DNA from 4 places in the Mesorhizobium sp. B2-4-12 genome. Region 1 is predicted to be linked to each of the others. Evidence: predicted binding sites of a transcription regulator. Region 1 holds the regulator's gene; each other region holds the start of a gene.

What was found. Region 1 encodes PhoB, which activates phosphate uptake and scavenging genes when phosphate is short. Its sites were predicted from a motif close to TGTCATNNANCTGTCAT; they were not measured.
Region 2: the regulator PhoB is predicted to act here: its motif matches at 2,546-2,562, upstream of ppk2 (polyphosphate kinase 2).
Region 3: the regulator PhoB is predicted to act here: its motif matches at 2,876-2,892, upstream of phnC (phosphonate ABC transporter ATP-binding protein).
Region 4: the regulator PhoB is predicted to act here: its motif matches at 1,765-1,781, upstream of phnF (phosphonate metabolism transcriptional regulator PhnF).

Annotation. Positions count from the first base shown of each region.
Region 1 is NZ_VFVC01000010.1:122,806-128,202, forward strand. It holds gene xylF (D-xylose ABC transporter substrate-binding protein) at 1-264, opposite strand, end outside; gene FJ934_RS08990 (ROK family protein) at 533-1,777, shown strand; gene phoB (phosphate regulon transcriptional regulator PhoB) at 1,790-2,479, opposite strand; gene phoU (phosphate signaling complex protein PhoU) at 2,595-3,302, opposite strand; gene pstB (phosphate ABC transporter ATP-binding protein PstB) at 3,328-4,131, opposite strand; gene pstA (phosphate ABC transporter permease PstA) at 4,128-4,979, opposite strand; gene pstC (phosphate ABC transporter permease subunit PstC) at 4,983-5,397, opposite strand, start outside.
Region 2 is NZ_VFVC01000017.1:74,109-79,505, reverse strand. It holds gene FJ934_RS12810 (glyoxalase superfamily protein) at 67-609, shown strand; gene FJ934_RS12805 (dihydrofolate reductase family protein) at 794-1,438, shown strand; gene ppk2 (polyphosphate kinase 2) at 1,521-2,441, opposite strand; gene FJ934_RS12795 (glycosyl transferase family 90) at 2,611-3,582, opposite strand; gene FJ934_RS12790 (glycosyl transferase family 90) at 3,738-4,709, opposite strand; gene FJ934_RS12785 (hypothetical protein) at 4,905-5,051, shown strand; gene FJ934_RS12780 (DUF982 domain-containing protein) at 5,103-5,363, opposite strand.
Region 3 is NZ_VFVC01000012.1:82,371-87,767, reverse strand. It holds gene phnE (phosphonate ABC transporter, permease protein PhnE) at 1-834, opposite strand, end outside; gene phnD (phosphonate ABC transporter substrate-binding protein) at 890-1,798, opposite strand; gene phnC (phosphonate ABC transporter ATP-binding protein) at 1,946-2,803, opposite strand; gene FJ934_RS10160 (DUF1868 domain-containing protein) at 2,940-3,650, opposite strand; gene FJ934_RS10155 (DapH/DapD/GlmU-related protein) at 3,735-4,352, opposite strand; gene phnL (phosphonate C-P lyase system protein PhnL) at 4,349-5,056, opposite strand; gene phnK (phosphonate C-P lyase system protein PhnK) at 5,280-5,397, opposite strand, start outside.
Region 4 is NZ_VFVC01000012.1:74,505-79,901, reverse strand. It holds gene FJ934_RS10125 (carbon-phosphorus lyase complex subunit PhnI) at 1-611, opposite strand, end outside; gene phnH (phosphonate C-P lyase system protein PhnH) at 613-1,224, opposite strand; gene phnG (phosphonate C-P lyase system protein PhnG) at 1,224-1,685, opposite strand; gene phnF (phosphonate metabolism transcriptional regulator PhnF) at 1,806-2,558, shown strand; gene FJ934_RS10105 (zinc-binding alcohol dehydrogenase family protein) at 2,828-3,844, opposite strand; gene FJ934_RS10100 (ABC transporter permease) at 3,916-4,881, opposite strand; gene FJ934_RS10095 (sugar ABC transporter ATP-binding protein) at 4,878-5,397, opposite strand, start outside.

The DNA.
Region 1 (5,397 bases):
GATGATCAGCGAATTGGCGCCCTGCGAGATCAGGCTCTCGACATCGGTGAGCTGCTTGCCCGGATTGGACTGTGCGTCGGCGGAGATGTACTTGTCGCCTGCGGCCTCGATCGCCTTCTTCATGGCGGCCTCGTCGGTCTTCCAGCGCTCTTCCTGGAAGTTGGACCAAGAAACGCCGATGACCTTGCCCTTCGCCTGCGCGACCGACGCGAGCGTCAGTGACATGGCGACACCCGCCAGGATGGCGACTGCGAATCTCTTCATGATATCCTCCCTGCGCCGCGTATGGCGCGACCAAACTGACCCGAAGGCCGGCACAAAGGCTCTATTTTTTCGAGCCTCAAAAAAAATAGTGATGCATCGCCGGAAGGCTGTCAACAATGATTCTGATGGATTTTGAGGGCCGAGAACTTTTTTCGAGCCCCGCAATAAATAAATGACATCGCCGGCCGCTTCTGCCAGTATTTGATCTGTTGCCGCAGTGTTCGAGGGGCACGACGAGCCGCGGCGACCGGGAGGATATTGGAAAGGCATGTCGGTCGGAATCCGCCACGACGATCTGCGCCGGCGCAACCGCGCAATGGTGATTGCGGCCGTGCGCCGGGCCGGCCAGCCCTCGCGCACCGAAATCGCCGCGACCACCGGCCTCAGCCACTCCACCATATCGGCGATTTCCTCTGATCTGATCGGCGAAGGTACCCTGGCCGAAGGCAAGCCGAGCGAGGCCGGCGCGCTCAAACGCGGCAGGCCGCAGGTCGGGCTTGGCCTCAATCCGGAAGCCGCAACGGTGATGACCGTGGTGCTGTCGCTGAATTTCCTGTCCGTCGCCGTCATCGACTATGCCGGCCAGGTCATATCAGAGGAACAGCGCCGGCTGGATACGCTGACCATGTCGCGCGATGCACTGATCGGCGAATGCGTCGCCATCGTGCGGCGGCGCCTGGAGGATCCCGACCTCGACGTGCGCAGCGTCGCCCGCATCGCGCTGGCGATCCAGGGCATCACCGACACCGATGCCCGGGCAATGCTGTGGTCGCCCATCACGCCGCAGACCGACATCGCCTTCGCCGACATACTCGAAGCCGAGTTCGGCATCCCCGCCACCGTGGAGAATGACTGCAACATGATGGCGGTGGCGCTGCGCTGGCGCGATCCGGAGCGCTACCGCGACGACTTCATCGCCATTCTCCTTTCGCACGGTATCGGCATGGGCCTGGTGCTGAAGGGCGAGCTCTTCACCGGCACCCATTCCTCGGGCGGCGAATTCGGCCATATGATCCATCGGCCAGGCGGCGCGCTCTGCCGCTGCGGGCGGCGCGGCTGCGTCGAAGCCTATGCCGGCAATTACGCCATCTGGCGCAACGCCAGGCAGCTCAGCGAGGACACCGAGCCGGTCGCCGATGTCAGCGACGCGCAGATGCGGGCGCTGGCGGCGACGGCGCGGCAAACGGACGGGCCCGAGCGGGAGGCCTACCGCAGGGCCGGCGAGGCGCTGGGCTACGGCCTCGGCAGCCTGTTCGCGCTGATCGATCCCGCCCCCGTCGCCATGGTCGGCGTCAGCGCCGCCGCCTTCGACCTGATCGAGCCGGCATTGCGCGAGGCCATCGCCCAGACCGCCGGCGGCCAGCACTCGAAATCGATTTCCTTCGACACCGAGCCCAACGAGTTGCCGCTGATCCGCGAGGGCTGCGCCATGCGGGCGCTGACCTTCGTCGACCAGGAGATTTTCGCGCCGGGCATGCAGGCGAAAGCCGGCTCCGGGAAGAACGTGGCCTGAATAAAGTCGCGCTCAATCCTCGCGGATTGCATACCCCGCACCACGAATGGTGCGGATGACGTCGGGCATGCGGCCGTTATTGACCGCCTTGCGCAACCGGCCGACATGCACATCCACCGTGCGCTCGTCGATATAGATCGTCTCCCCCCAAACATTGTCGAGCAGCTGGCTGCGCGAAAACACCCGGCCGGGATGACGCATCATGAATTCGAGCAGGCGGAATTCGGTCGGCCCGAGCCGGATCTCGCTCTTCTTGCGGTAGACGCGATGTGATTCGCGGTCGAGCACGATGTCGCCCACCTTGAGCACGCTGGACAGCACTTCCGGCTTGGCGCGGCGCAGCAGCGCCTTGACCCTGGCCATGAATTCCGGTGTCGAGAACGGCTTGACCAGATAATCGTCGGCGCCGGTCGAAAGGCCGCGCACGCGGTCGCTTTCCTCGCCGCGCGCCGTCAGCATGATGATCGGCAGCCGCTCGGTCTCGGGCCGCATCCTTAGCCGGCGACAGAGTTCGATCCCGGACACCGCCGGCACCATCCAGTCGAGCACCAGGAGGTCGGGGACGTTCTCCTGCAGGCGAATCTCCGCCTCGTCGCCGCGCGGGACCACCTCGACCTGGTAGCCTTCCGATTCCAGATTGTAGCGGAGGAGCACGCCGAGTGGCTCCTCATCCTCCACCACCATGATGCGTGGCGCGATCATCGACTGGTCACCTCTAAGGCAATTCCAGGAAAAGTGTGAAGCGGTTTTCCGTCCGGAATTGCATGGAAACAAGAGAGAGAGCGGTTTTCCGTAAAACGGTGAACCGCTCTGACGATCAAGCCGCCGGCGCCGACATCGCCGTTTCGTCCTGCTTCGGACGATTCGCGGGCAGCTGCGTACCGGTCAGCACATAGTAGGCATTCTCGGCGATGTTGGTCACATGGTCGCCGATGCGCTCGAGATTCTTGGCGCAGAACAACAGATGCGTGCAAGCCGTGATGTTGCGCGGATCCTCCATCATGTAGGTGAGAAGTTCGCGGAACACGGAGGTGTATTTGACGTCGATACGTTCGTCATCGGCGCGCAGCTTGGCAAGGGCCTCGGCATCGTGCGCCGCATACTCCTCGATCACGCCCTGCACCTGGATCAGCACCAGCTGCGCCATGGCGTCGATGGAATGCGACAGGTCGCGCGGCGTGGTGGACAGGCCGACCGTACCGACGCGCTTGGCGATGTTCTTGGCAAGGTCGCCAATGCGTTCGAGGTCACCGGCCATGCGGATCGACCCGACGACATGCCGCAGATCGTCGGCCATCGGCTGGCGCTTGGCGATCAGCGTGATGGCGCGGTCGTCGAGTTCGCGCTGGCGCGCGTCCATGATGACGTCGTCGGAGACAACGCGCTGTGCCAGCGCGTTGTCGGAGTTCAGCAGCGCCTTGGTGGCGCCGCCGACCATCGAGCTGGCGAGATCGCCCATGTCGCTGATCAGCCTGCTGATCTGTCCGAGATCCTCGTCGAAAGAAGCGACTGTGTGTTCGGCCATGATCCTGGTCCTCGTATGCGTGAGATCAGCCGAAGCGGCCGGTGATATAGTCCTGCGTGCGCTTCTCGCGGGGCGATGTGAAGATCTTCTCGGTACGGTCGAACTCGACCAGCTCGCCCAGATACATGAAAGCCGTCTGGCGCGACACGCGCGCCGCCTGCTGCATGTTGTGGGTGACGATGACGATCGTGTAGTCGGCCTGCAGCTCGTCGATCAGCTCCTCGATCTTGGCGGTCGACAGCGGGTCGAGCGCCGAGGCCGGCTCGTCGAGCAGGATGACCTCCGGCTTCACCGCCACGGTACGGGCGATGCAAAGACGCTGCTGCTGGCCGCCCGAAAGGCTGAGCCCGCTGGCGTTGAGCTTGTCCTTGACCTCGGTCCACAGAGCCGCGCGCTTCAGCGCCTGCTCGACACGGCCGTCCATCTCGGCCTTGCTGATCTTCTCATAGAGCCTGACGCCGAACGCGATGTTTTCATAGATCGACATCGGAAACGGCGTCGGCTTCTGGAACACCATGCCGATCTTGGTGCGCAGCAGGTTGAGGTCCTGCGAGCGGTCGAGAATGTTCCGGCCGTCAAGCAGCACCTGACCCTCGGCGCTCTGCCTCGGGTAGAGCTCGTAGATGCGGTTGAAGACGCGCAGCAGCGTCGACTTCCCGCAGCCCGAAGGACCGATGAAGGCGGTGACACTGCGCTCGGGCAGCGACAGGCTGATGTCCTTCAGCGCCTTCGACTGGCCATAGTAGAAATTGAGGTCCTTGACCTCGATCTTGGCCTTTTCCACGGCAGCCTCGGCCACGTTCAAATCGGTGGACAACATCGGTTTCATCTGTCCTCTCTGCGTCCGGTAAGGCTGCGGGCGAAGATGCTCAGCCCGAGAACCGTTAAGGTGATTATGAGTGCGCCGGTCCACGCCAGCTGCTGCCATTCCTCGTAAGGGCTGAGAGCGAACTGGAAGATGGTGACAGGCAGGCTGGCCATCGGCGCGTTGAGATTGCTTGACCAGAACTGGTTGTTGAGCGCGGTGAAGAGCAGCGGCGCCGTCTCGCCGGAGATGCGGGCGATGGCCAGCAATATGCCGGTGACGATGCCGGAAAGCGCGGCACGATAGGCGACAGAGCGGATGACCACCCAGCGCGGTGCGCCGATCGCGGCGCCGGCCTCGCGCAAGGCGTTCGGCACCAGGTTGAGCATGTCCTCTGTGGTGCGCACCACCACCGGGATGACCAGGATGGCCAGCGCGACGGCGCCGGCGATGGCGGAGAAGTGCCCCATCGGCCGCACCAGCAACTCATAGACGAACAGGCCGATAACGATCGACGGCGCCGACAGAAGGATGTCGTTGATGAAACGCACCACCGTGGTCAGCTTCGAGAAGCGTCCGTATTCGGCCATGTAAGTACCGGCCAGCACACCGATCGGCGTGCCGACGATGACGCCGATGACGGTCATCACGATGCTGCCATAGATGGCGTTGAGCAGGCCGCCGGCATCGCCGGGCGGTGGCGTCATCTCGGTGAAGACCGCCAGCGAAACGCCGGACAGGCCCTTGTAGACCAGGGCGCCGAGGATCAGCGCCAGCCAGGCAAGGCCGATGCCGGCGGCGACGACGCAGAGCGCCATCATCACGCCGTTCCTTCTCTTGCGTCTGTTGTGGAGTGCCAGGGACGTCGACATCGGTCAGGCTCCCGTGCGGGCGTCGATGCGCATCAGCATATAGCGTGCGATGGCAAGGATAATGAAGGTGATGACGAAGAGGATCAGGCCGAGCGCCACCAGTGAAGAGGTGTAGAGTTGGCCGTCGGCTTCGGTGAATTCGTTGGCGATCGTCGCGGAGATCGTCGTTGCCGGCGCGAACAGCGAGGCGCTGATACGATGCGCGTTGCCGATGACGAAGGTCACCGCCATGGTTTCGCCGAGCGCGCGGCCGAGGCCGAGCATAACGCCGCCCATAATGCCGACACGGGTGTAGGGAATGACCACGCGCCGCGTGACTTCCCAGGTTGTGCAGCCGATGCCGTAGGCCGATTCCTTCAGCACCGCCGGCACTGTGTCGAACACGTCCTTGGTGATCGAGGTGATGAACGGCAGCACC
Region 2 (5,397 bases), on a different contig from region 1:
CGTCGGGCGAAGGCGTCGGCAATGCGGGCACTGACGAAGACTTCGCCGTGCCCCGAGGAAACGGACATGCTTGCCTATCGCGATGCCAAGACCATGGCGAAAGCCATGCGGGACGCGCTTGCCGACCACGACCTGACGATCAGCCACAGCGAGGCCCTGGAAATCGTCGCGCGCCAGTTCGGACTGGCGAACTGGAATATCCTGTCGGCAAAGATCGAAGCGCCGCTCGCGAGGCAGGAGACGATCATCTTCGAACGGACGGCGCCAATCGTGCGCATCTTCGACGTCGCGAAGGCGCACGAATTCTACCTCGGCTTCCTCGGTTTCACCGTGGACTGGGAACACCGCTACGGCGACCATTTCCCGCTGTACACGCAGGTCTCGCGTGGCAATCTTGTCCTGCACCTGTCCGAACACGCCGGCGACGCGACGCCAGGCGGCAACATGGTTGTCTACATGAAGGGCATCCGCGACTTCCATGAGGAGCTTGCGGGCAAGGACTACCGCTATATGAAACCCGGCTTGGAAGACGAGGACGGGCGGCTGACGGTGGAGGTCATCGACCCGTTCAGCAACCACATCCGCTTCATGGAGCTCGTCAGCGAATGAGTTGGTGTGGCAACCGTCCCGGCGGCGGCTTGCCATCATCAATCGTCACGAGACAAGTCCGGACATCGCTTGACCGCGGGTCCGGACACGCATTATTCGCATCTCGAAGATACCGCTTGCAATTTGCAATCGGTTTGCTACAAAAAACTGCTTGCATAACACAACTGACTATCGAGGAGATTTCATGTCCAAGCTGCGTGTCAATGCATTCTCCCTATCGCTCGACGGCTTTGGGGCAGGTCCCAGCCAGGACTTGGAGAATCCGCTCGGTGTCGGCGGAAAATCGCTGCACAAATGGGCGTTCACCACCCGGACCTTCCGCAAGATGTTCGGCGAGGAAGGCGGCGCCACCGGCGTCGACGAGGATTTCGCCGCGCGCAGCTTCGAAAATGTTGGGGCCTGGATCCTGGGCCGCAACATGTTCGGACCCATCCGCGGCCCCTGGAAGGACGAGAGCTGGAAGGGCTGGTGGGGCGACAACCCGCCCTATCACGTGCCGGTCTTCGTGCTGACCCACCATGCGCGTGAGCCCGTCGTCATGGAAGGCGGCACGACCTTTTACTTCGTCACCGAGGGTATCCATTCGGCGCTTGAGCAAGCGAAGGCTGCGGCTGATGGAAAGGATGTGCGGGTCGGTGGCGGCGTCGCGACAATCAGGCAATATCTGGAGCAGAAACTTATCGACGAGATGCATCTGGCGATCTCGCCCGTGCTGATCGGCGCAGGCGAAAACCTTCTGGCCGGCCTCGACATTCCGAAACTCGGCTATCAATGCAGCGAACAGGTCGCTTCGCCGCACGCCATGCATGTGGTCATCAAACGGGCATAGCCGCAACTCCGGTCATTGGCGAAACCCGCAGGTGCAAGTCTCTTTCTCTCCGTCACTATACGGGGAGAGACGGAAATGCGCCTCAATATTTCTCCGGCACGTAAAGTTCTCGCGGCAGAACCTGGCGCTCGTATTCCGGGTTGAACACGCGCTCGGGCAGTGTGATCTCCTCGTGCGGCACATCTTCATACGGCATCTGCTTCAAAAGATGATCGATGCAGTTGAGCCGCGCGCGCTTCTTGTCGTTGCCCTCGACGATGAACCAGGGCGCTTCGGGAATGTTGGTGCGGGCGAAGGTTTCTTCCTTGGCCTTGGTGTATTGCTCCCACCGCACACGCGACTGCAGATCCATGGGCGACAGCTTCCACTGCTTCATCGGATCGTGGATGCGCATCAGGAAGCGCATCTGCTGTTCCTCATCGGTGATCGAGAACCAGTATTTGACCACGGTGATGCCCGAGCGCACCAGCATGCGCTCGAACTCCGGCACGTCATGGAAGAACTCCTCGACCTGCTCGTGCGAAGCAAAGCCCATCACCCGTTCGACGCCGGAACGATTGTACCAGGAGCGATCGAACAGCACGATCTCGCCGCCCGCCGGCAGGTGCGGGACATAACGCTGGAAATACCATTGCGACTTCTCGCGCTCGGTCGGCGCCGGAAGTGCCACAACGCGGCAGATACGCGGATTGAGCCGCTGGGTGATGCGCTTGATGACGCCGCCCTTGCCGGCGGAGTCACGGCCCTCGAAAATCACCACCAGCTTCTTCTTGTGATAGGCGACCCAGGACTGGAGTTTGATCAATTCGGATTGCAGGGTGATCAGGTCGCGAAAATACTGCATGCGATCGATCGAAGGCGGATGCGAGTTCTTGTAGATCTTGGCGATCTCCATCGACAGCGCCGGCTCCGACATTTCGAGTTCATAATCTTCGTCGAGCGTGTCGGCGAGCTCGGCTTCGAGCCAGTCCTTGGCGGGAGAATTCTGTTTTAGCTCGGTCATGTCAGCTGCTCCGCTTGCAAACCCTGTCGGTTCCGGACGGTGTTCCCATTGCTGGCCAGCGGCCTTGATGGAAACACCTGAGCCGACTTCAATATAGGCCGGCAGTGACGGTTTTATTGCAACCCAGGCGTGATTGCAGCCACTGCGGCTGACCGAAGGCGCGTGACGCCTAACCCTCGATGAACCGCCAGAGTTCGGGATCGGGTTCGATCTGCCCGCTGAGCACGAAATATTTGTAGAGCACGAGCAGGGAGATCGCCTGCTCGTCTCGCTCATTGGAAAATTTGCGGCAATAGGCGTTGGCTGCGGCGATGATGCGCTCCGCCGCCGCCGGGTGCGCTTCGAAATAGCGCACCTTTTCGCCGAGATCGGCGAAATCCGGATCGAGTGGCACATAGTGGACATTGGCTTCGAGTTGGCTCTCCGCGAACCATGTCTCGTAGGTCGGCGGCGGCATCAGGCAGAGCGAGTTCGAATTCATGATCCATTTGAGGTTGGTCGCCACGTCATTGCCCTCGAGCGAGACGATGTAGCGGTAGCGCAGATGCTGGCTGATGCTGAGAAAGGGCTTGCTGTATTCGGCCGGAGCACTTCGCTTGTGCGAACCCACGTCGCAGAAAGGCAGGTCGCGCGCTGCGTCCAGAAACCGTGTCCTGATCGGATTGTTGAGATCGCCGCGCCAGATCACGACCGGCAGCTTGTCGGCAAAGGCGACCGCGTCGTCCGGCATGTAAAAGTGGCGGAACTTGTTGAACTTCAGGATGACCGCGTTGCTGTTGTCGGCGCGGATCGGCCGATCCTTGACGAGTGTCGGCACCTTCGGCACATGCCTGACGTCGCCAAACTCCAGGTCGAGGAGCAATGCCCGATCGAAATAACGGGCGAACTCCTTCAGGTCGTAATAGTACATGCTCGGCTCAAACGGCATCTTGTCGATGCGCACCGCATCCGGGCTTGGCATAAAGGTGCCCTGCAGCTTGTTGTAGTCATTCAACCGCCGGTGCACGGCCTCATCCGAGAGCCTGGCCTGCTCCAGGCGGGCCGCCAGCCGTCGTCGGAAGAGGACCTGGGGGGCGATATCGCGCATGACGTTTCGCGCATAGTAGAAAACCTTCTGCGTCGTTCGTTTTATGGTGGCCATCGTACCACGTTGATATCAGGACAAACGCGACCAAAACACCCGGCAGCCCGAGATAGTTCCCGCGCCATGCTCACACGTCATTGTGCCAGGCATTTCGCAACCCGGTGTCATCCAAACGCGAGACCAATGGCGCCGACGCCAAATGTCGCCGGCGACTAGCCCGTTATGTAACGCCAGACCTCGGCATCGGGCTTGATCTGGCCGCTGAGCACGAAATATTTGTAGAGCACCAGCAGCGAGATCGCCTGCTCCGTCTGTTCGTTGTCGAATATCCGGCAATAGGCGTTCGCGGCCGCGATGATGCGCTCGGCCTTCGCCGGGTGCCGTTCGAAATAGGCCACATGTTCGGCCAGGTTCGAGAAATCCGCTTCAAGCGGTACATAATGGACATTGGGCTCGAGCAGCCGTTCCGCGAACCACGTCTCATAGGTCGGCGGCGGCATCAGGCAGAGCGACTTCGAGTTCATGATCCATTTGAGATTGGTCGCCACGTCATTGCCTTCGAGCGAGACGATGTAGCGATAGCGCTGCTGCTGGCTGATGCTGAGAAAGGGCTTGGCGTATTCGGCCGGAGCGTTCGGCTTGTGCGAGCCGGCATCGCAGAACGACAGCTCGCACACAGCCTTCAGAAATCTTGTCCTGATCGGATTGTTGAGATCGCCGCGCCAGACCACCGCAGGCAGCTTGTCGGTAAACGAAATGGCGTCGGCCGGCATCTGGAAGTGACGAAACTTGTCGAGCTTCATGATGACCGCGTTCTTGTCATCATCACGGATCGGCCGGTCCTTCACGATCGACGGCACCTTCGGCACATTCCTGACGTCGCCGAACTCCAGGTCGATGAGCAATCCGGGATCGAAGTAGCGGGCAAATTCCTTCAGGTCGTAATAGTACATGGTCGGCGTGAAGGGCAGCTTGCCGACGCGTACCGCATTCGCGCTTGGCGTGAAAACATCCTGCAGCTTGTTGTAGTAGTTCAACCGCCGGCGCGCCGCCTCATCGGAAAGCCTCGCCTTTTCCAGGCGAAAGCCCAACCTGCGTCTGAACAATGCTTGCGGAACGGCATCGCGCGCAACGTTTCGCGCATAATAGAAGACCTTTGCCGACGTCCGCGCAATTGTGGCCATGGTTCACTTGATCAAACGGGCAGCTCTCAAGACGCTGGCGCCCTGGCGTTTCCTACATCATTGTGGCGCCCATCTGGCAAGGCCCCGGCATATCTTCGACGTCAGCACCCACGCACTATCGTTTCAGCTGTTGTGTTTGACGGCTAATGCTCCTAGGCAGGTTCAGAGCCGCAAGGCAGGTCAAAGGGAGCCGATATGGCGCGAGCACCGAACTACGATCAGGAACGCAAGGAGCGCGACCGGCAGAAAGCGGCCAAAAAGGCCGAGAAGCTGGCGGCCAAGGTTGCCGCGCGGGAGCGGTCGAAGCCCGAGGCCAAAGTCGAAGCCGACACAGGGGAGTGACGGCAACAGGCCCGCGATTGCCGGCTCCGTCTTAACGCATGTCGCGCCGCGTCAGGCGGGCGCCTTGTCGCTGATGAATACATCCACTTCACGCGCCGCGGCGATGAAGGCGCGCCGGGCATTCATGGCCGGCTTGTCGCCGGCCAGCGCGTCGTGGCAGGCCTGAAGTGCCGCGCGATGCTTGGGACTGCGCTTGCCGGGCCAGCTGTTGAGGAGGTAATCGGAAGCCTCCCTCGCCGAACGCAAGAGCTGAGTGCTTCCTGCGGTGACGGACTTGACGGTCACCGGCGTTTCAAATCGGTTGTTTTCCATCGCCGCTCTTACGCCATCGGCGCCCATGAAGCGA
Region 3 (5,397 bases), on a different contig from region 1:
GCCGCGCGAGATGGAGAGCTTCAGTTCCTCGCCGATACCGCCGCCGCCGACCGCGCCGATGATGGTCGAAGCGCGCACGTTGATCTCAATTCTGAGCAGCGTGTAGGACATGAAATTGGGCAGCACTTGCGGCAGGTCGGCGAAGCGCACCCGCTCGAACCAGTTGGCGCCGACGGCGCGCAGGCCCTCCTCGGGACGCATGTCGATGTTCTCGTTGATCTCGTAGAACAGCTTGCCCAATGCGCCGATGGAGTGCAGGCCGATGGCGATGATGGCGGCGATCGGACCGATCGAGACGATGGCCGCGAACAGGCCGGCGATGACGATCTCGGGGAAGGCGCGCAGCAGTTCCATGAACCGCTTGACGATCAGCCGCAGCACCGGATGGGGCGTCAGATTGCGCGCCGCGATGAAGGAGAACGGCACGGCAAAGACGAAGCCGACGAAGGTCGAGACCAGCGCCACATTCACGGTGGTCAGCATCAGCTCGAAATATTCGGGGACGTAGAACCCGCCCCAGATATAGACGCGGCCGAGCGGGAAGTTGAATTCCTGGGTGCCGGTATCATGTGGCGAGGCGATGTCGAACAGGGCCCGCCAGACGTCGTTCCAATCCTTGGGAACAAGCCAGCTCAGGAAATCCAGAAGGTGGGGCAGCCGGTCGAAGAAATGCCCGGCATTGGCTTCGTCGGCGAACCACATGCTGGCGAACATCGCCACGAGCAGCAGGGCGACGCCCAACGCCGTATAGAAGCGGCGAAGCGACGTCTGGCGTCGCCAGGCATCAGCCATCTGGTGGGGGGCGCCGGAAGGGGCGGGAACGGAAAGGGTCATGATCGGGGATGCAAAAAGGGCGGCGCTTTCAGCACCGCCCTTTCCGATTTCATCATCAGCCGCCGATGGCTGCCTTACGGGCTTCGACGATGACGCTGTAGAAGTCCGGCTTCACCGGAACGTAACCGGTGAAATCGCCGCCTTCGACGCCTTCGAAGCAAGCCTTGTCCTTCTTGGGCAGGTCGGTGAAGAAGGCCGTGAGCTTTGCAGTCATCTCGTCGCCGAGCGCGGTGCGCACGACCAGCGGGCCGTTCGGGATCAGGCCCGAGCGCCAGACTTCAACGAAGTCGTTCGGATCGACGGCACCCTTGGCGACTTCCTTGTGGAAGGTGCCGGAGCTGTAGCCGTTCTTGAAGTCGCCGATGCCCGAGGAATCGTCGACAGCGACATCGACCTTGCCGTCGCGCACGGCCAGAACGTTGTTCTCATGGCCGCCGTTGAACTGGGTCGAAGCGAAGAAGCTGTCGTTCGGCATGCCGGTGGTCTTCGGAATCTGAGTCAGCGGGATCAGATAGCCCGAAGTCGAGTCCGGGTCGGCGTAGCCGAGTTTCTTGCCCTTGGCCGACATGATGTCCTTTATGCCCGAGGACTTCAGCGCCATGCCGATCGAGTAATAGCCGGTGGAACCGTCGGTCTGTTTGGTGGTGAGGATCGGGGTGACGGCTTTCGGGTCCTTGATGTAGACGCTGGCATAGCCGGAAGCGCCGAGCTCGGCGAAGTCGAGCGTGCCGCCGAGCAGGCCCTGGATGACGCCGTCATAGTCGGCGGCGGGGAACAGCGAGACCTTCTCGAAGCCGAACTCGGTCTTCAGGTGGTCGGCCAGGCACTGGTAGTTGCGCAGGCGGTCGGTCTCGTTTTCACCGCCGAGAATGCCGACGCGGAATTCTTTCATGTCGGCGGCATGGGCCATGCTGGTGGCCATCGCGAGCACCGAAACGGCGCCAAAAATCATTTTCCTGAACATATGACGTCTCTCCTGTAGGTTCCGGCCCCGCGCCGGCAGCGTTCTTGATTTTGACGGTGCCCTTGACGCGGGCGGACGATCCAGTACGGCTTTTCTTGGCCCATGATCTTTCCCGAAAAACGAATTCCACTTTTCGGGATAATGGGCTCAGTATCCCGGGAAAGCGGGTTCGAGCGGTCCGGCGGATGCGGTAATCTTTTGTTTGTAGGCAACGCTGGTCGAGGTGATGGCCTCCGAGATTTCGCTGCCATTGGCATCGGCGCCGTAGACAAGACGCACGGCGTCGCGGTCGAGTTCTTCGGGCGGACCGTCGAAGACGACCTTGCCGGCGGCCATGCCGATGATGCGGTTGCAATAGGCGCGGGCGGTGTCCAGCGTGTGCAGGTTGGTGACGACGGTGATGCCTTCGCGCAGGTTGATGTCCTGCAGCGAATCCATAACCACCTTGGCATTGAGCGGGTCGAGCGAGGCGATCGGCTCGTCGGCGAGGATCACCTTGGGCTGCTGCATCATGGCGCGGGCTATCGCGACGCGCTGCTGCTGTCCGCCCGACAACGTGCCGGCGGGCTGGAGCGCCGTGGGCGCGATGTCGAGCCGTTCCAGCGCCGCGACCGCCTCGGCGCATTCGGCGCGCGAGAACATGCCCAGAAGATTGGACAGGGTCGAACGATGGTTTAGTTTGCCGAGCAGCACGTTGGTCAGCACGTCGAGACGCGGCACCAGGTTGAACTGCTGGAAGATCATGGCGCAGTCGCGCTGCCAGCGCCGCAGTGGCGAACCACGCAGCCCGGAGACCTCGGCGCCGTCAAAAAAAATCGACCCCTGGCTGGGATCGACAAGACGGTTGATCATGCGAAGAAGGGTCGACTTGCCAGCGCCGGAACGGCCAATGATACCGACCATCTGACCCTGCGGGATCGAAATGTTGACGTCGCTGACGGCGGTGTTCTTGCCAAATCGTCGGCTGACACCGCGGATTTCGAGCGTGGCAGAGGTAGCTGACATGGGGCCGGGCTCCAGTCCAGTCGCGATTGAAGGTCTGTTGGGTCTTCGCTAGCGCAGCGCCATGAACCTGCGGTGTCGGATTGATGTCAGTTTTGTTACTACCCACAGGCCTGCGCCAGGCGTTTGGAGGGGACGATCAGCCGAGCACCAGCAGTTCCTCGAAATGCTTCATGTCATGGAACGCGCAGAATGCGGGATGCTTGATCTCGATCACCGGGGCCTGCCGTACGAAAAGCGCAAGGCAATCGTCGAACAGCGCCTGCCATGCCGACGCCCTGTCATCCGCAAGCCGTTGGATCTGATAAGCGAAGGTGATGTGAAAGACGTAGGTTTCGTGATCAGGGTGCCGGTATCCGAACGGCACCGCGAGTGCGTCGCGCCATTCGCGCATGATGCGCACGTCCTCGTCCGTCGCGCCGGCAACGGTAAGGCCGGTCGGCACGACCTCGATAACCTTGATGTTGAAGGGAGGCAAGCCTTCGAAACCCTTCAGGCGTTCCAGATAGAGGCGGGTCATGGCGTCAATGCTGGTGTCGAGCGGCACATCCTGTGGCCAGTAAGGCAAGCGGCGGCGATATTCGATGATGCCCTGGAACAGCGTCATGTGCAGGCTGGAGACCGGCGTGAAGGCAAGGCGGTCGGCATCCGGCATTGCCGTCATCCGATCGCGCACGGCCAGCACCACCGCTTCGGAGGGCGAGCCGCCGACCAGATGGCTGACGACGGTGTTGCCGGGCTCGAGGAGAAAGTTGCCCGATGCATCGTAGCGCGTGCCAAGGTGCGCCGGCGGCGTCGGATTGTAGCCGGCAAAGAATCCGGCGAGCGAGGGTCTGACAGTGTCGAGCATGGCGATCTCCTTGGGAGATGGCGTCCTGTCCGAGTCCTGTGTCAAGGGTATGAAACGACCCCTCCTCAACAACGATGCACTGGGTTATCCGCCGTACTTCTCCAGAAACGCCTCGGCCTCGAGTTCGCGAAAATCGTCGAGCGAAGCACGCAGCCTCGCATGGTCCCAGTCCCACCAGGCCAGCGCCTGATAGCGCTCAGCGGTGCGGCGGTCGAAGCGCTCGCGGATCGGTTTGGCCGGCACGCCGGCGACGATGGTGTAAGGCGCGACATCCCTGGAGACCACCGCACCGGCGCCGACCGCGGCGCCATCGCCGACGGTGACGCCGGGCAGCACGGTCGAGCCGTGACCGAGCCAGGTGTCGTGACCGATGGTGACGCGTTTGGCACGGCGCTGCGCGAAAAACTCGCTCTCGTGCTCGGCATCGTCCCAATAGTCCGAGGCGCGGTAGGTGAAGTGGTGCAGCGTCGGCCGCCAGGTCGGGTGGTTGGTGGCGTTGAGGCGGACGCTGGCGGCGATGTTGGCAAACTTGCCGATCGTCGCGCACCAAACGGCGCAGTCCTGCATCATGTAGGAATAGTCGCCGAGCTCGCTTTCCGAAACCCGGCTGCGGTCGGCGATCTCGGTCCAGCGGCCGAGTGTCGAATTGTGTACCTCCGCCGTCGGGTGGACCAACGGCGTCTCGGACAACTTCCTGGTCATGCGGCGAGTTTTCCCGGAGCAAAGGCGGTGACGTCGATGACGCGGTCGGCGACCGCTTCGCGCACGTCATGGTCGTGGAAGATGCCGAGCAGCGCGACGCCTGTCGCCTTCTTGGCGGCGATGAGTTCGATCACCACGTCGCGGTTCGTTGCGTCGAGAGATGCGGTCGGCTCGTCGAGCAGCAGGATCGGATGTTCGGTGATGAAGCCGCGCGCGATGTTGACGCGCTGCTGCTCGCCGCCCGAGAAGGTCGCCGGTGGAAGCGCCCACAGTTTTTCCGGCAAATTGAGTTGCGCCAGCAAGGCGCGTGCCTTGCCTCTGGCTATCTCGCGTTCTTCGCCGCGCTCGACCAGCGGTTCGGCCACGACATCGAGCGCCGAGACGCGCGGCACGGTGCGCAGGAATTGGCTGACATAGCCGATGGTTTGCCGGCGCACGGCCAGCACGGTGCGCGGGCTGGCATTGGCGAGATCGATCAGGCCGCCTTCATGGCTGACGATGATCTGGCCTTCGTCGACGGCATAGTTGCCGTAAAGCATTTTCAGGATCGAGCTCTTGCCGGCCCCGGAGGGACCGCCTAGCACCGTGCATTCGCCAGCCTTGATCGAGAACGAAACAGCTGCGACGACCGGCAATTTGATGCCGTCGCGCAGATGCATGGTGAAGCTTTTGGCGACATCGGAGACAACGAGCGGGGTTGGCATCAGAAAGTCCTCCGGTCGCCATTCGATAGTGATCCTGCGTGGAGCCAAGCGCCCCCCTCTGGCCTGCCGGCCATCTCCCCCTCAAGGGGGGAGATCGGATGTCGCGTCGGCTTTCGCCAATATTCAACGTTGCAGAATGAGCGAGGCAAAAGAGCCGCTGATCTCCCCCCTTGAGGGGGAGATGGCCGGCAGGCCAGAGGGGGGTACGCCGGAGCGAGCATGATCAAACCTGCAGAATCGAGGAAACGAGAAGCTGGGTGTAGGGCGCGCGCGGGTCGTCGAGCACGCGGTCGGTGAGGCCGCTTTCGACGACGCGGCCGTCCTTCATCACCATCATCCGC
Region 4 (5,397 bases), on a different contig from region 1:
CCCTCATCGCCGCGCGACAGCGCCTGCAGGCGGATATCGCGCGCCATCGGAAATTCCAGCGGCTCGCGGGTGATGTCGCCGGGGACATGGTCCTGCGGCATCTCGCCATCCGGTTCGATCAGGCCTTCGCGGGCGAGGATGGCCGAGACGCGCGGCATGGGCTGCACTTCCGTGTCGCGCCGCAAGGGTTCGGCGACATCGGCGCCTGCGGCCAGCCCGGGATCGAGCAGGCGGTGCGTGTAGTCGAAAGTCGGGCCGAGCAACTGTCCGCCGGGAAGGTCCTTGTAGGTCGCCGAGACGCGCCGCTCGACCAGCATTGTGCCGGTGTCGATCGGCTTGCTGTAGCCGAAGCGCGGCAGCGTGGTGCGATAGGCGCGCACCAGGAAGATCGCCTCGATCATGTCGCCGCGTGCCTGTGCGATGGCGAGCGCGGCGAGTTCACGGTCATAGAGCGAGCCTTCGCTCATCACCCGGTCGACTCCCAGCGCCAGCTGCTCGACGATCTGGTCGAGGCGCAGCGCCGGCACCGAACGGTCGCCGCGCCGGCGATCGGCAAGCAGGCTGTGGGCATTGGCGATTGCGGCTTCGCCGCCCTTTACCGCGACATACATCTTACGCCTCCATCGTCTTGATGCGCGTCGTGCGCGGCAGGCAAGCTATGCCGTCGGCGGCGGCGAGGATGATGTCGACGCCACGCGGAAAGCGCTTGGTATTCTGCTTCCACTGCTCGATGAAATGACGCGGCATCTGCGCCGGCGCGATCGTGGCGCTGGTCTCGATGCCGGGGCCTTCGAGCCGCAGCGGGACGCCCGAACCGAGGTCGCTGACCTGCAGGATCAGGGTCGTCGAGCGGTCGGGATAATCCTGCGTGCCCTGCGAAAAACCGTCGAGCGCCATCATCTCGGCGGGCGTGGCGACAAAGGCGAAATGCGCGTCGGCGGGCGTGTTGGCCAGCGGCGCGCCAGTGTGGAAGCCAAGCCAGGAGATGACCGCCGCGGAGGCGTGCAGGGCAGGGTCGAGCCAGAGCGGCGTATCGCTGTCGCAGAGCGCCAGCGCGATGGCACCGGCGGTTGCCGAAAGCGGCGCCGGCGGCCGGGCAAGGACCGGCAAGGGTTGCACGCTGCCCGGCCGCGCCATCGCGTCCATGATCGCTCGGAAAACGGTCTGCGCGTTGAAGACCGGATCGGCGAATCCGCCCTCGATCGATTGGGCTGCGATGTCCATCAGTCTTCTCCGCGAACCATGGTGAAGAAATCCACCTTCGTTGCCGCCGTCTCGGCGCGGCGCTTTTCATGGGCAGTGGCGAGCGCAGTCCGCAAAGGCGCGATCAGCCTGGTCTCGACCACGGTGCGGTGGGCGGGGTCCTGCCACAGCGCATCGGCGATGGCCGCCAGCTTCGCCTTCTGCTTGTCGCGGCCAAGCGCGTAGCAATGGCCGACCTGTCCGGACGGCAGCCGGACAGTGGCTCGGGTGACGGTCGCTTCACCGACATTGAATGGCGCACCGCCGCCGCCGATGCGGCCGCGCAGCGTCACCAGGCCGGTTTCGGGACCGCGCAGCAGCTCGGCTTGCGAAGGCAGGCCGGCCTCGTTCCAGAGCCGGACGATGTCGTCGCCGCTCGATTGCGCCAGCGTCGCCATGGCGGCCTTCCGCTCGGCCTGGTCGCGGGCTTCCTGTCCTCGCATCGCCTGTTTTCCTTGCTGTTAAATTTGTCTATTGATATAGACGACTATACAAATTATACTCTTTATCTAGCGTGAGTCCATGACGGGTGGATGACAAGATTGAGAGGGTGGGGCCAGGGGATGATCGGGCAGCAAATGGCCGACAGCATAGAGCGACGCAGCGGCGTTTCGTTATGGCGCCAGATCGCCGACAAGATTCTGCAATCGATCGCCATCGGCGATTTCGCCGAGAATGCCGCGCTGCCGCCCGAGGTGGCGCTGGCCGAACGCTACGGTGTCAACCGCCATACCGTTCGCAGCGCCATATCGGCCCTTGTCCAGGAAGGGATTTTGCGGGCCGAGCAGGGACGCGGCACTTTCGTGCTGTCGCGCAAGCGGCTCTCCTATCCGATCGGCGCGCGCACGCGCTTTTCCACCGGCCTGCAAGGGCAGACGTCTGAACGGCACATCGTGTTGCTCTCCTCATCGGTCGAGTCCGCCAGCCAGCGTGTCGCCGAGGGTCTTGGGTTGGCCAAAGGGGCGGAGGTGGTAAGGCTGGAGACGCGCGGTGAAGCCGACGGCCGGCCGGTGTCACGCGCCGCCGGCTGGTTCGATGCCAGGCGCTTTGCCGGTATCGACAAGGCCATGGCTGAGACAGGATCGGTCACGGCGTCGCTGGCGCGTTTCGGAATAGATGATTATCTCCGGCAATCGACCGTGCTGTCGGCGCGCCATGCCGATGCGGCCGACCTTGCCGACCTCGACCTGCAGCCCGGCGCCATCGTGCTGGTCACGGTCGCCGTCAACGTCACGCCCGACGGCCAACCGATCCAGTTTTCGGAGTCGCGCTTTCCGGCAGAGCGGGTCGAGTTGAAGTTGTCGGTGATCAATTAGCGCCCAACGTTGTCATCCTTGGGCGAAGCAGTCGCGAAGCGACGTCGCGGAGACCCAAGGATCATGCCGCGATGTCGGCCGAGGGATGCAGCGTTCTGCACTGCGGCAACGCTTCGAGGTCGCGGCATGGATCCTATGATCTGCGCCGCGTCGCTCCTTGCTCCGTCATAGGATGACGAGGCGATAGGTGTTTCGGCCAGTTGCCAAGGCAGCGATCTGCCAAAGTCCCCGCTTAACGATCCGCCGAATCTCGTGTTGGAACGGATATCTTATCCGACCTCGATCACGGCCTTGATCAAGCCCGATTTCTCGTGCGCCCAGCGGGCGAGGTCGAGCGGCGTGCCGGCCAGAGTGGTGCGGTGGGTGACGAGCCTGGCCAACGGCACGGCGCCGCTGCGGATCGAAGCGGCGACATGCTCGAAGTCGGCGCGCAAGGCGTTGCGGCTGCCGATCAGCGTCATCTCCCGTTTGTGGAACTCCGGGTCGGAGAAGGCGATGTCATCCTTGACGACGCTGACCAGCACCAGCGTCCCGCCATGCGCGACATGGGCGAAGGCTGACTGCACCGACTGGGTGTTGCCGGTGGCGTCGAAGACCACGTCGAACCCTTCGCCGCCGGTTGCCTCCCGTACCAGATCGGCCGCCGGCGCTTGCGAACCGTCAAGGATCGAGAAGCCGAGCTCGCTTGCGGCAAAGGCCAGTCTTTCGCTGCTCATGTCGAGCAGGCTGACATCGAGCCCGGCGATACGGGCGAAGAGGGCGGTGCCCAGCCCGATCGGGCCGGCGCCGATGATCAGAGTGCGCGCGCCGGGTTCAGCGCGCGAGCGCCGCACGGCATGCGCGCCGATGGCCAGGAATTCTATCGCCGCGGCGTCGGCGAGCGACAGGCCGTTGGCGGGATAGAGGTTCCGTGCCGGCACCAGGATCTGTTCGCACATGGCACCATCGCGATGCACTCCGAGCACTTCGATCCGCACGCAGCAATTCGGCTTGCCATGCCGGCAGCCGATGCATGTGCCGCAAGCAAGATAGGGGTTGATGACGACCGGCTCGCCAATGGCCAGATCGACGCCTTCACCGGTCTCGATGACCGCCCCCGACACCTCATGGCCCATGATTCTGGGGTAGGCGAGGAAGGGGTGCTTACCCTCGAAAATATGGTAGTCGGTGCCGCAGATGCCGACATGGCTGACCGCGACCAGCGCCCAGCCGGGGAGCGGTCGGCCGGGTGCGGGACGATCTTCCAGGATGAGGTCGCCGGGCGAACGGCAGACGACGGCTTTCATGACGCAGTTCCAGTTTCAAAAAGGGCGCCGGCCTGCGGCTGAGCCGACCGGCGCATTGGGTCAGGGAGGATCTATTTGCCGCGGCGGCGCAGACCGTCGAAATAGACGATGACGATGATCAGCACGCCGGTGATGACACGCTGCCAGAAGGCGTTGACGTTGAGCAGGTTGGCGCCGTTGTTGATGGTGGCCAAGATGAAGGCGCCGAGCAGTGGGCCGTGCACCGAGCCGACGGCGCCAAACAGCGAGGTGCCGCCGATCACCGACGAGGCGATCGCCTGCAGTTCCCAGCCCTCGGCCTGGGTCGGATTGCCGATGCCGATGCGCGACGCGAGCAGCACGCCGACGAACGCCGCGCAGAGACCCGACAGCGTGTAGGCCATGAAGATGGTGCGCTGGACATTGACGCCGGACAGGCGCGAGGCCTCGGCATTCGAGCCGACCGAAAAGAGATAACGGCCCCAGCGGCTGTGATGCAGGAAGACGTAAGCGGGTATGCCGACCAGGAGGACCATCCAGAACAGATTGGGGACGCCGAGGAAGGAATTGCGCGAGAATTCCTGGAAGGCATCATTGTTGATCGAGATCGAATTGCCGTTGGTCATCAGAAGGCCGATGCCGCGCAGCGACGTCAGCGTCGCCAGGGTGATGATGAAGGGCGGGAGGCCCATCTTGACGATGCCAAAGCCATGGAAGAGGCCGATGGCGACGCCGACCAGCAGGGTGAGCAGGATGGCGAGGAAAACCGGGATGCCGGCATTGATCAGCATTGCCGCAATGACGGTGGCGAAGCCGACCACGGCGCCGACGGACAGATCGATGCCGCCGGTGATGATGACGAAGGTCTGGCCGACAGCCAGGATGGCGATCATCGAGCCTTGACGCAAAAGGTTCGAGATGTTGTTGGCCGAGGCGAAGCTCGATGTCGCCAGCGACAGGATGACCCAGAGCAGCACCAGCAGCGCCAGCAGCGTCAACCCGAACAGGGCGTTATAGTTGCGCTTCGGTTTTTCGGCAGGAATCACCTCGGTGCTCATATCTTTCCTCCCAGCTTTTCTTGTTTCTCGGCGAGCGCCTGTGTGAGAATGTCCTCGTGATCGGCGGTTCGAAACCCATGCGTCGCCACCAGCTTGCCGCGGCGGAACACGTGCAGTGTGTCGGCCAGTTCATAGACCTCCGGCAAATAGGACGAGATCAGGATGATGCCGGCGCCTTTCGACAGGAGCGCGCTGAACAGGCGGTAGATCTCGGCCTTGGTGCCGACGTCGACGCCGACCGTCGGCTCGTCGAAGATGAACAACTTGGCGCCATGGGCCAGCCACTTGCCGATGACGATCTTCTGCTGGTTACCGCCCGACAGGCTGGAGGCCAATGCATTGCGTGTCGGCGTCTTGATCCTGAGATCGGCGATCTGTCGGTCGGCCTGGGTCTTTTCCTGGGCGCCGGAGATCAAGAGATTGTTGGAGATGCGCTTGTAGATCGGCAGATTGAGGTTGAGGCCGACCGGCAGGTTGAGGCAGAGGCCCTGGTCGCGGCGGCTTTCCGGCGCCAGC